One region of the Streptomyces sp. NPDC001108 genome, then DNA from elsewhere that is predicted to be linked to it. Evidence: riboswitches for the same ligand, from Rfam matches in the RefSeq annotation. Region 1 holds a riboswitch; each other region holds the start of a gene.
The links. A riboswitch is a leader RNA that binds a small molecule or an ion and turns the genes downstream of it on or off. The one in region 1 is predicted to bind cyclic di-AMP.
Positions count from the first base shown of each region.

Region 2: it holds a riboswitch for cyclic di-AMP, as region 1 does, so the genes downstream of both, ACWC97_RS00815 (transglycosylase SLT domain-containing protein) here and ACWC97_RS30175 (transglycosylase family protein) in region 1, are expected to answer to the same signal.
Region 3: it holds a riboswitch for cyclic di-AMP, as region 1 does, so the genes downstream of both, ACWC97_RS02210 (M23 family metallopeptidase) here and ACWC97_RS30175 (transglycosylase family protein) in region 1, are expected to answer to the same signal.

Region 1 covers NZ_JBSFKL010000019.1:88,303-91,570, forward strand. The annotation lists gene eno (phosphopyruvate hydratase) at 1-847, opposite strand, end outside; gene ACWC97_RS30175 (transglycosylase family protein) at 1,180-1,944, opposite strand; cyclic di-AMP (ydaO/yuaA leader) riboswitch at 1,948-2,121, opposite strand; gene ACWC97_RS30180 (transglycosylase family protein) at 2,434-3,268, opposite strand, start outside.
Region 2 covers NZ_JBSFKL010000001.1:191,494-194,761, reverse strand. The annotation lists gene ACWC97_RS00820 (ABC-F family ATP-binding cassette domain-containing protein) at 1-657, opposite strand, end outside; cyclic di-AMP (ydaO/yuaA leader) riboswitch at 1,187-1,376, shown strand; gene ACWC97_RS00815 (transglycosylase SLT domain-containing protein) at 1,378-1,860, shown strand; gene ACWC97_RS00810 (hypothetical protein) at 1,865-2,182, opposite strand; gene ACWC97_RS00805 (APC family permease) at 2,506-3,268, shown strand, end outside.
Region 3 covers NZ_JBSFKL010000001.1:503,094-506,361, reverse strand. The annotation lists gene ACWC97_RS02215 (alpha-galactosidase) at 1-1,284, shown strand, start outside; cyclic di-AMP (ydaO/yuaA leader) riboswitch at 1,580-1,736, shown strand; gene ACWC97_RS02210 (M23 family metallopeptidase) at 1,740-2,648, shown strand; gene ACWC97_RS02205 (SGNH/GDSL hydrolase family protein) at 2,813-3,268, shown strand, end outside.

The DNA.
Region 1 (3,268 bases):
CGATGGAGACCAGCGGGTACGCGGAGACGAGCTCCTCGTAGTACTCGGTCATCTCGGCGGCCGAGCGGGACTTGCCCTCGAACTCGTACGTGCCGTCCTTGTAGAACTCGGACGCGGCGACGTCGAGCGCGAGCGCGATGTCCTTGCCCGGGACGTAACCGGCCTCCTTGATGGCCTCGACGATGAGGTCGAGGGCGGCGCGGTTGGACTCCAGGTTCGGCGCGAAGCCGCCCTCGTCGCCGAGGCCGGTGGACAGGCCCTTGGTCTTCAGGACCTTCTTCAGCGTGTGGTAGACCTCGGCGCCCCAGCGCAGGGCCTCGGAGAAGGACTCCGCGCCGATCGGGGCGATCATGAACTCCTGGATGTCCACGTTGGAGTCGGCGTGCGAGCCGCCGTTCAGGATGTTCATCATCGGAACGGGCAGCAGGTGCGCGTTCGGGCCGCCCAGGTAGCGGAAGAGCGGCAGGTCGGATGCCTCGGAGGCGGCGTGGGCGACGGCCAGCGAGACGCCGAGGATGGCGTTGGCGCCGAGCGAGCCCTTGTTCTCCGTGGCGTCCAGGTCGAACATCGCCTGGTCGATCAGGCGCTGCTCGGTGGCGTCGTAGCCGACGAGCTCCGGGCCGATCTGCTCGATCACGGCGAGGACGGCCTTCTCGACGCCCTTGCCCTGGTAGCGGTTGGGGTCGCCGTCACGGAGCTCGATGGCCTCGAACTGACCGGTGGAGGCGCCGGACGGAACGGCAGCACGGCCCGTGCTGCCGTCGTCGAGGCCGACCTCGACCTCGACCGTGGGGTTTCCGCGGGAGTCGAGGATTTCCCGGGCTACGACGACGTCGATGGACGGCACGTGGCATCTCCTTCTGGGATATGACGCTGTTGGTGCAGGGTCGCTTTGGCCTTGCGACAAGAGCCTAACCGGCCCGGCCCGCCCGCCCCCACGACCGCCCGACCCCTGGGACGAAAAACGACCCGAGAGACCTCATTGCCGGGCATACCGGCCAAAATTTACCGGTCGGTAACTACAACAGTTGAACGCATCCCCGCTCCCCCGAGCAGAGGGAGCGGCGAAGACGGCGGAGCGGGTGGGGGGACGGCGTCGCCCCGGTCCGGTGCGCACGGGGGGATGCGCGCCGGACCGGGGCGGTCTGGAGGAGAGAGCCCGCGCCGCGGGGTCCCGTGCTACTTCGTCAGGTGCAGCTGCTGACCCGGGTAGATCAGGTCGGCGTCCTCGACGATGTCCTTGTTCAGCTCGAACAGCCGCTGCCAGCCGCCCTTGACGCCGTGCTCGGCGGCGATCGCGCTCAGCGAGTCGCCCTCGACGACCTTGTACTCGCCGTCACCCTTCTTGACCTTCTCGCCGGTCGGGGTGGTGACGGTCTTCTTCGACTCGGCGCTCGGGGCCTGGCCACGGTCCGAACGGGAAGCGGCGGGGGCCTCGGTGCGCTCGGCCGGCTTCGGCTGCGCCTGCTTCTTCGGGGCGGTGCTCTGCTGCTCGGAGGCGCCGGAGCCGGCGGTCGAGTTGGCGGAGGAGTTCGAGGACGAACCGGTGTCGACGCCCGGGTCGACACCGTCGTTGGTCAGGTTGCCGGCGCCGGCGCAGGCCCAGGCACCCGGGCCCTGGAGGGCGAGGAGGCGCTCGGCGGTGGCGATCTGCTGGGCCTTGGTGGCCAGGTCGGCGCGCGGGGCGTACTGGGTACCGCCGGCGGCGGCCCAGCTCGACTGCGAGAACTGCAGGCCGCCGTAGTAGCCGTTGCCGGTGTTGATGGACCAGTTGCCACCGGACTCGCACTGGGCGACGGCGTCCCAGGTGGCGACGGAGGCGGCGGAGGCGTTGGTGGCGCCCATCAGCGGCACGGCGACGGCGGCACCCGCGACACCGGCGAGCGTGACGATGCGGACGGCCTTGGACGGGCGGCGGCGCTTGCCCTTGCTGGAAAGCAGCATGGAACTTCTCCTCACCGACGCCTACGAGGTGAGCTGTCGGGTTCGGGCCGAGTGAGTTGCCCGGTCGCACGTCCTAGCACGCGACTTCACCCCAAGCCTGATCCGATACGTCGTCCCGACGTCCGGACCCGGCGGCTTACCTGGGTCCCCCGCTCCTGCCTACGGCGCTGTACGCGTCTGTTTTCCCTTCGACCGACGGCAGGATTCGGCGTGACGGTCGACGGGGCCCGCGGTGCGAGCGATTCCGACCGTAAACATACGCAAGCCCTACATTCAAAGATGGACACATCAGACAATCAGCCCGTACTTGCATCTGAAGAATTGCCGTTTCCGCAGGTGGGAGCGGGGTGAGCGAGCCTCCGGATCGCGACACGCCGGAAGACGCAAAGAGACCCATGTCTCACTTACGCATAAGTGGACATAGGTCCCTAAACTGCCCCGGTTTCTGAGGCGTTTTTAGGCGGTTTCCGGACCGCCGACCGGCCGCCCCTACTCGGCCTTCACACCGAGATCGAGGCTCTGACCGGGGAGGATGAGGTCCGGGTCGGAGCCGATGACGTCCTTGTTCGCCTCGTAGAGCGCGGGCCAGCCGCCGGGGACCTTCTGTGCATCAGCAATCGCCCAGAGGTTGTCCCCCGACCGGACGGAGTACGTGCCGTCGGCGGCCTGCCCGGCCGTGTCGCGCGCGTCGCCGCCGCGCGAGGCGTGCCGGCCGGACTCGCGGTGGCCGCCGTCCGCGCCACGGCTCTCGTCGGCGGCCGGGGCGCCGCGGTGGCGGCCGTTCGTGCCGCTGGAGGACTCGGGCGAGGCGGAGCCGTCCTGCGCGGGCTTCGACGGCGCGCCGGTGGAACCGGACGGGGTGGCCGAGGGCGAGGTCTCCGCGGACGGCGTCTTCGACGACTTCCCGTTCGACTCGCCCTTGCGCTTGCCGGAATCGCCGGACGGGCTGTCCGCCGAGCCGTCGGAGCCGTCCACCGCGTCCGCGCCCTCCCAGGCGGTGTGGGGCGGCGTGACGATGTCCGACGCGTCGTCCTGCTCGCCCCCGGAGGGAGTGGCGCCGGGGTCGACGCCGGGCAGCGAGGCGTCCGTCGCCAGACCGGAGATGACGGCGCAGCTCGGCCACGCCTTCGGCCCCTGGTCCGCCAGGACCTTCTCGGCCACCGCGATCTGCTGCGCCCGGCTGGCGAGGTCGGCGCGGTCCGCGTAGGTCTCGCCGCCGTACGCCTTCCAGACCTCCGGCGAGATCTGGAGGCCGCCGTAGGAGCCGTTGCCGAAGTCGGCGCTCCACGCACCGCCGCTCTCGCACTCGGCCACCCGGTCCCAG
Region 2 (3,268 bases), on a different contig from region 1:
GGCGCGCAGCTCGGCGATGCGGTCCACGCGCTCCAGCAGTTCACGGTCGTGGCTGACCACGATCAGCACGCCCGAGTGCCAGGAGTCGACGGCTTCGTACAGCCGCCGGCGGGCGAACAGGTCCAGGTTGTTGGTGGGTTCGTCCAGGAGGAGGACGTCGGGGCGTTCCAGCAGCAGCGCCGCGAGGCGCAGCAGCACGGTCTCCCCGCCGGACAACTCGCCCACGGTGCGGTCGAGTCCGATGTCGCCGAGGCCGAGCGAGCCCAGGGTCGCCAGGGCCCGTTCCTCCACGTCCCAGTCGTCGCCGATCGTCTCGAAGTGCTTCTCGTCGACGTCCCCGGACTCGATGGCGCGCAGCGCCTCGCGCCGTTCGGCGATGCCGAGCGCGTGGTCCACCCGCAGGGTGGTGTCGAGGGTGATGTTCTGCGGCAGGTGGGCGAGGCTGCCGCCGATGGTCACCGTGCCCGCGGACGGGCGCAGTTCGCCGGTGAGCAGCCGCATCAGGGTGGACTTGCCCGCGCCGTTGTTGCCGACGAGCCCGATCCGGCCGCGGCCGACGCTCAGCGAGAGCCCGTCGAAGACCGTGGTGCCGTCCGGCCACCGGAAGGTCAGTGCCGAGCAGGTGAGGGAGGCGCTGGGGGCGGTGGGTGTCGCCATGGATTTCCTCGCAGTCGTGATCGCAATGAAGGGGGGATTCGTATGCGAGCACCACGCGGCGACCGAGCAGCGGAGAAGGATGCGGCTGTCCTGGAAACGAGGGACGGCTCATGCATCGAGGTCGCATCCACGCGGCGGCCACGGGCAGTGCGGAAACACTGCGACGACGTGACAGTCATACGGCGAGAGCCGTACGGCGTGGTGTTCGCGGACCTCAGATGCGCAACGTCCACCTCTATCGGAGACAACAGGACACGGAAACCATAGCGGCAGAGGGGAGTGGTTGGCAATGCTCGCCGGTCCGGCGGGGCGGAGCCCGGAACGCCGCTTCCCTCTCCCCGTGGTGCGAGTCACATTCCGCCCCCGACCGCCGTGCCGCATGCCGCGGATCCCTTTGCCCGCAAGGGTCGTCACCGGGTCGGTGTGAGGTGGATTACCGGAAATGAAATGACTTGATCTTGTTGGGCGATTACATGCGGAAAAAGGGTCTTGTCCCCTTCGGATTCTCTCGTCTACGGTCTCCGTCAATCCGGACGGAACGCCGAATCCTGCCGCTGTCCGGAGCATTCCGACCACTCGTGTACGGCAGGAGCGGGGAACCCAGGTACATCGCCGGTCCGGACATCCGGACGGCTCGGGGTGAAGCCGCGTCGACGCGCGGCCGGGCAGCTCCAGCCCGAACCCGACAGCTCACCTCGCAGGCGACGGAGAGGAACCACCATGTCCTTCACCGGTACGCGCCACCGTCGCGCCGCCACCTCGCTGACCAGGGGATTCATAGCCGTGGGTACGGGAGCGGCCGCCCTGCTCCTGCCGCTGCTCGGTGCCCAGGCCGCTTCGGCGGCGCCGGCCGCCGCGCCCGCCGCGCGGACCGCGGCGTACTCCGACGACCTGGACGGCTGGATCAAGGAGTCGCTGGCCGTCATGGCCGAGCACGGCATCCCCGGCAGCTACGAGGGGATCCACCGCAACGTCCTGCGCGAGTCCTCCGGCAACCCGCTCGCCGTCAACAACTGGGACTCCAACGCCGCCAAGGGGACCCCTTCCAAGGGCCTGCTCCAGATCATCGATCCGACGTTCCTCGCCTACCACGTGCCCGGCACGTCTACGGACAGCTTCGACCCCGTCGCCAACATCACCGCCGCGTGCAACTACGCCGCCGACCGGTACGGCTCCATCGACAACGTCAACGGGGCCTACTGAACCGTCACTCCGGGGCGGACCCGGCCGCCCGTTCCGGAGCCGCGCGGGGCGGAACGGGCACCGTGGCCGCCGCCCCGTTCCGTACCGCCTGCACGGCCGCGTCGTGCAGGCGGCGGCTGTCCTCCTCCGAACAGCACGCCACGGGGCTGCCCACCATGGTGAACCAGTCGATCGCCCCCGAATACTGCACCGTGATCTGGGCCGTGTCCTCGGCCCAGGTCGTGTGCACCGTCAGTTCCCCGGACAGGAGACCGACCTCCTCCGTCAGCACGCCGCCGTGCCCGGAGTACACACCACACGTAGTCCATGACGCCCAAGTCATGCATCCAGGCTGGCACCGGGGCGCCGAATGCGCGACCCATGGGCCCCGTGCCCGCGCCCGATGCCGACCGGGGGAAAAATTCCCGGGGTCCGGCCTTCGGTTCCCGCACCCCCCGATCCTTCGGCGTCCTCTGCTCAGTTAGCGCCAAATCGTCGAAACTGATCACAGGAACAACGAATTCCGAAGGTGAACACCTCTTGACCTGCGGAACACGTCGGGATTGCATAACGCGCTGGGAGCGACGAAACCACTCATCACGTCCTCGTCTGGAGGCGATACCGCTCCCGCGCTCAAACACCGCACTTTTTGATCGGAACCGCACGATGACCGACACGCTCAGCGCACCTCAGGCGCTCGCCCCGGCGACCGGCCCCACTCCCCAGAAGCTCAAGCGCTCCATCGGCGTCGTGGGCGGCACACTGCTCACGCTGTCCTGCGTGACCCCCGCCTCGACCCTCTTCGTGGTCGTGCCGGACCTCTTCTCCAGCCTCGGTACGTACACCGCCCTGACCATCGCCATCGGCTCGCTGCTCTGCATCGCGGTCGCCTTCTGCTATTCGGAACTGGGCACCCTCATCCCCAGCGCCGGCGGCGAGTACGCCATGGTGTCGACCATGGCCGGACGGCTCGCCGGATGGCTCGTCTTCGTGCTGTCGCTGCTCGTCGTGATGATCGTGCCCCCGGTGATCTCCATGGGGACGGCCGACTACCTGGCGCCCATCGTGCACATCCCGGCCCCCCTCGCGGGCGCCGGGGTCATGCTGCTGGCCACCCTCGCCGGCCTGCTGGACCTGCGCGCCAACGCATGGATCACCGGAATCTTCCTGGTCCTCGAAGTGATCGCGGCGGGTGTCGTCGCCGTGCTCGGCTTCGCCCACACCGAGCGCGGCGCGTCCTCGCTGGTGCACGGCACGGTCGCCTCGGCCGGCGGTTCCCACTCCACGGTCACCGCGATGATGGTCGTCTCCGGACTCGCCATCGCGCTCTTCATCACGCAGGGCTTCTCCACCGCGGTCTACCTCTCCGAGGAGCTGGAGAACCCGCGCCGCAACGTGGCCCGCACCGTGCTCGCCACCCTCGCCATCT
Region 3 (3,268 bases), on a different contig from region 1:
TTCGCCGGGCTCTGGAGCGATCAGGGTTTCGGCGGGGCCAGCCGGGCCTGGCACGCCTGGCAGCTCGCCCACGTGATCCCGGACGCCGGAACCCTTCGGCCGGTGCTCTACAACTCCTGGGAGGCGACCGGCTTCGACATCTCGCTGGACCAGCAGCGGACCCTGGCCCGGCGCGCCGCGGACATGGGGGTCGAGCTGTTCGTGGTGGACGACGCCTGGTTCGGGCGGCGGACCAGCGACCGGGCCGGGCTCGGCGACTGGACCCCGAACCCGGACCGGTTCCCCGGCGGGCTGAAGCCGCTCGCCGACGAGGTGCACGCACTCGGCATGCGGTTCGGTATCTGGGTCGAACCGGAGATGGTCAACCCCGACAGCGACCTCTACCGGGCGCACCCCGACTGGGTCCAGCACGTCCCCGGCCGGACCCGCACCGAGTACCGCAACCAGCTGGTGCTCAATCTGGCCCGGCCCGATGTCCGGGAGCACCTCTGGGAGCAGCTCGACGCACTGCTCTCCGGCACCCCCGTCGACTACGTGAAATGGGACTTCAACCGCTGTTTCACCGACCCCGGCTGGCCCGGCGAGGAGTACCCGCAGCGGATCTGGACCGCTCATGTGGACGCTCTGTACGCGCTGATCGACCGGCTCAGGGCCGCGCACCCCCACGTCGCCTTCGAGTCCTGCTCGGGCGGCGGCGGCCGGATCGACCTGGGCATCCTCTCCCGCACCGACCAGGTGTGGACCTCCGACAACACCGATCCGCTCGACCGGCTCGCCATCCAGGAGGGGTTCAGCCACCTCCACCCGGCCCGGGTGATGGCCGCCTGGGTCACCGACAGCCCGAACCGGCAGCTCAACGGCAGGGTCAGTTCGCTGCGTTTCCGGTTCGTGAGCGCCATGGCCGGAGTGCTCGGCATCGGTGGGAACCTCGCCGAATGGAGCGAGGAGGAGCTGGCCGAGGCGCGTGGCTGGGTGGATCTCTACAAGGAGATCCGCCCCGTGGTGCAGCAGGGCGCGCTGTACCGGCTGCGCGAACCGCGCGGCGGACTCAGCGCCGTCCAGTACGTACACGGCGAGGAGACCGTGGTGCTGATGTGGCTGGAGGCCCAGCGGTACGGGGAGCGCCCGCCGGCCCTGCGGCTGCGCGGGCTCGACCCCGCGGCCACGTACACCTGCCGGGACACCGGGGCGGTCCACCACGGATCGGTCCTGCTCCACCGGGGGCTGCACACCGGCCTCCGGGGCGATCTCGACGCGCAGGTGCTGCGCCTGCGACGGGACTGACCGCCCCGCCGTGTCCGTAATGCGCACTTTTTACGAACATCTCCCGCTTATAAGGGGGATGGTCGGCGCCCCGTGAGCGGGATCATATTCGTGACGGTGTGTGGCGGCGGGCGGGACGGGAATTCCGTTCGCCGCGCGGAACAACAAGATCCGTAATCCACGGAGGGTGACCGGAATTCCCTACCGAATTCCCGAAAAGGAATACCGGCGGGGAACCCGGTGCTTGTTTTCGCCGTCCCGACTCGCTTACGGTCACCGCATTCCGGACGGCCCGCCCAATCCTGCCGCCGACCGGAATTCACATCCACTTATCGCGTGGCAGGAGCGGGGGAACCAGGTAGGCCGCCGGCCGGAGAGATCCGGACGGCTCGGGGTGAAGTCGCACACCGTGCGGCCGGGCATCTCCAGCCCGAACCCGACAGCTCACCTCGCAGGCGCCGGAGAGGAAAGACGCCATGCCCATCACGGGTAAGCACCGCCGTCCCAAGATCGGCCCCATCGCTCGCGGTTTCGCCGCGGTCAGCACCGGTGGCGCCGTCATCGCACTGCCGCTGCTCGGTGCCACCGGCGCCCACGCCGCCGACCAGGCCGCCGCGCCGGAGCAGGCCCCCGTCGCGCACACCGCGCCGAAGGCCGCCCCGCAGTCCGCGCCCACCACGTACTCCGTCGTCCCCGGCGACTACCTGTCGAAGATCGCGGCCGAGCACCACGTCGCGGGCGGCTGGCAGAAGCTGTACCAGGACAACCGCGAGGTCGTCGGCAAGAACCCCAGCCTGATCCTCCCCGGGATGAAGCTGACCCTCGCCGCCGCCGTCGGTACGACCGCTCCCACCGGTGCGGCCACGCCGTCGAAGGCCGCCCCGGCCGCCGAGCAGCCCGCCCCGGCGGCCCCGGCCGCCAAGGAGGCCCCGGCCCCCGCCCCGGCCACCAAGGAGGCCCCGGCCACCGAGAACACCGGCTCCGGCTACGTCCACCCGGTCCCCGGCAGCCACACCACCAATTACCGGGCCTCCGGCTCCAACTGGTCCAGCGGCAGCCACACCGGCATCGACTTCCCCGTCTCCACCGGCACCGGCGTCAAGGCCATCACCTCCGGCACCGTCGTCACCGCCGGCTGGGGCGGTGCCTACGGCAACCAGGTCGTCGTCAAGCACGTCGACGGCCACTACTCGCAGTACGGCCACCTGTCCTCCCTCTCCGTCTCGGCGGGCCAGTCCGTGAGCGCCGGCCAGCAGGTCGGCCTCTCGGGCGCCACCGGCAACGTCACCGGCCCGCACCTCCACTTCGAGGTCCGCACCGGTCCCGAGTACGGTTCGGACATCGACCCGATCGCCTACCTGGCCTCGCACGGCATCTACGTCTGAGCGTGACCCGGAGCAGGACGAAGGAAGGGGCGGTGCGCGGTGGCGCACCGCCCCTTCCGCCTATTCCCCCTTTGCCAAAAACTGACCGGGTGGCCTATGTCACCACCCGTCAACCCCTTATTACGGTCGCGTAGGTCACATTCGACGGTGCAGGATAAGCGCTTGTGGCAGACGATTCGAGAAAAATGCAGCGTGGCGTCAACAACCGACAGGGCGTCATCGGGTCGTACGCGGCGATCGGCGACAGCTTCACCGAGGGAGTCGGTGACCCCGGCCCGGACGGAACATTCGTCGGCTGGGCGGACCGGTTCGCGGTACTTCTCGCGGACCAACTCCCGGACCCCGATACGGCACACGACGCCGAAGGACCCGCACACCCGGAATTCCGATACGCCAATCTCGCCGTACGCGGACGTCTCCTCGACCAGATCGTCGAGGAGCAGGTGCCGCGTGCCAAGGAGCTCGCCCCCGACCTGGTGAGCTTCTGCGCGGGAGGCAACGACATCATCCGGCCGGGCACCGACCCCGACGACGTGGCCGAACGCTTCGAGCGCGCCGTCGCCGAACTCACCGGCGCGGTCGGCACGGTCATGGTCACCACCGGCTTCGACACCCGGGGC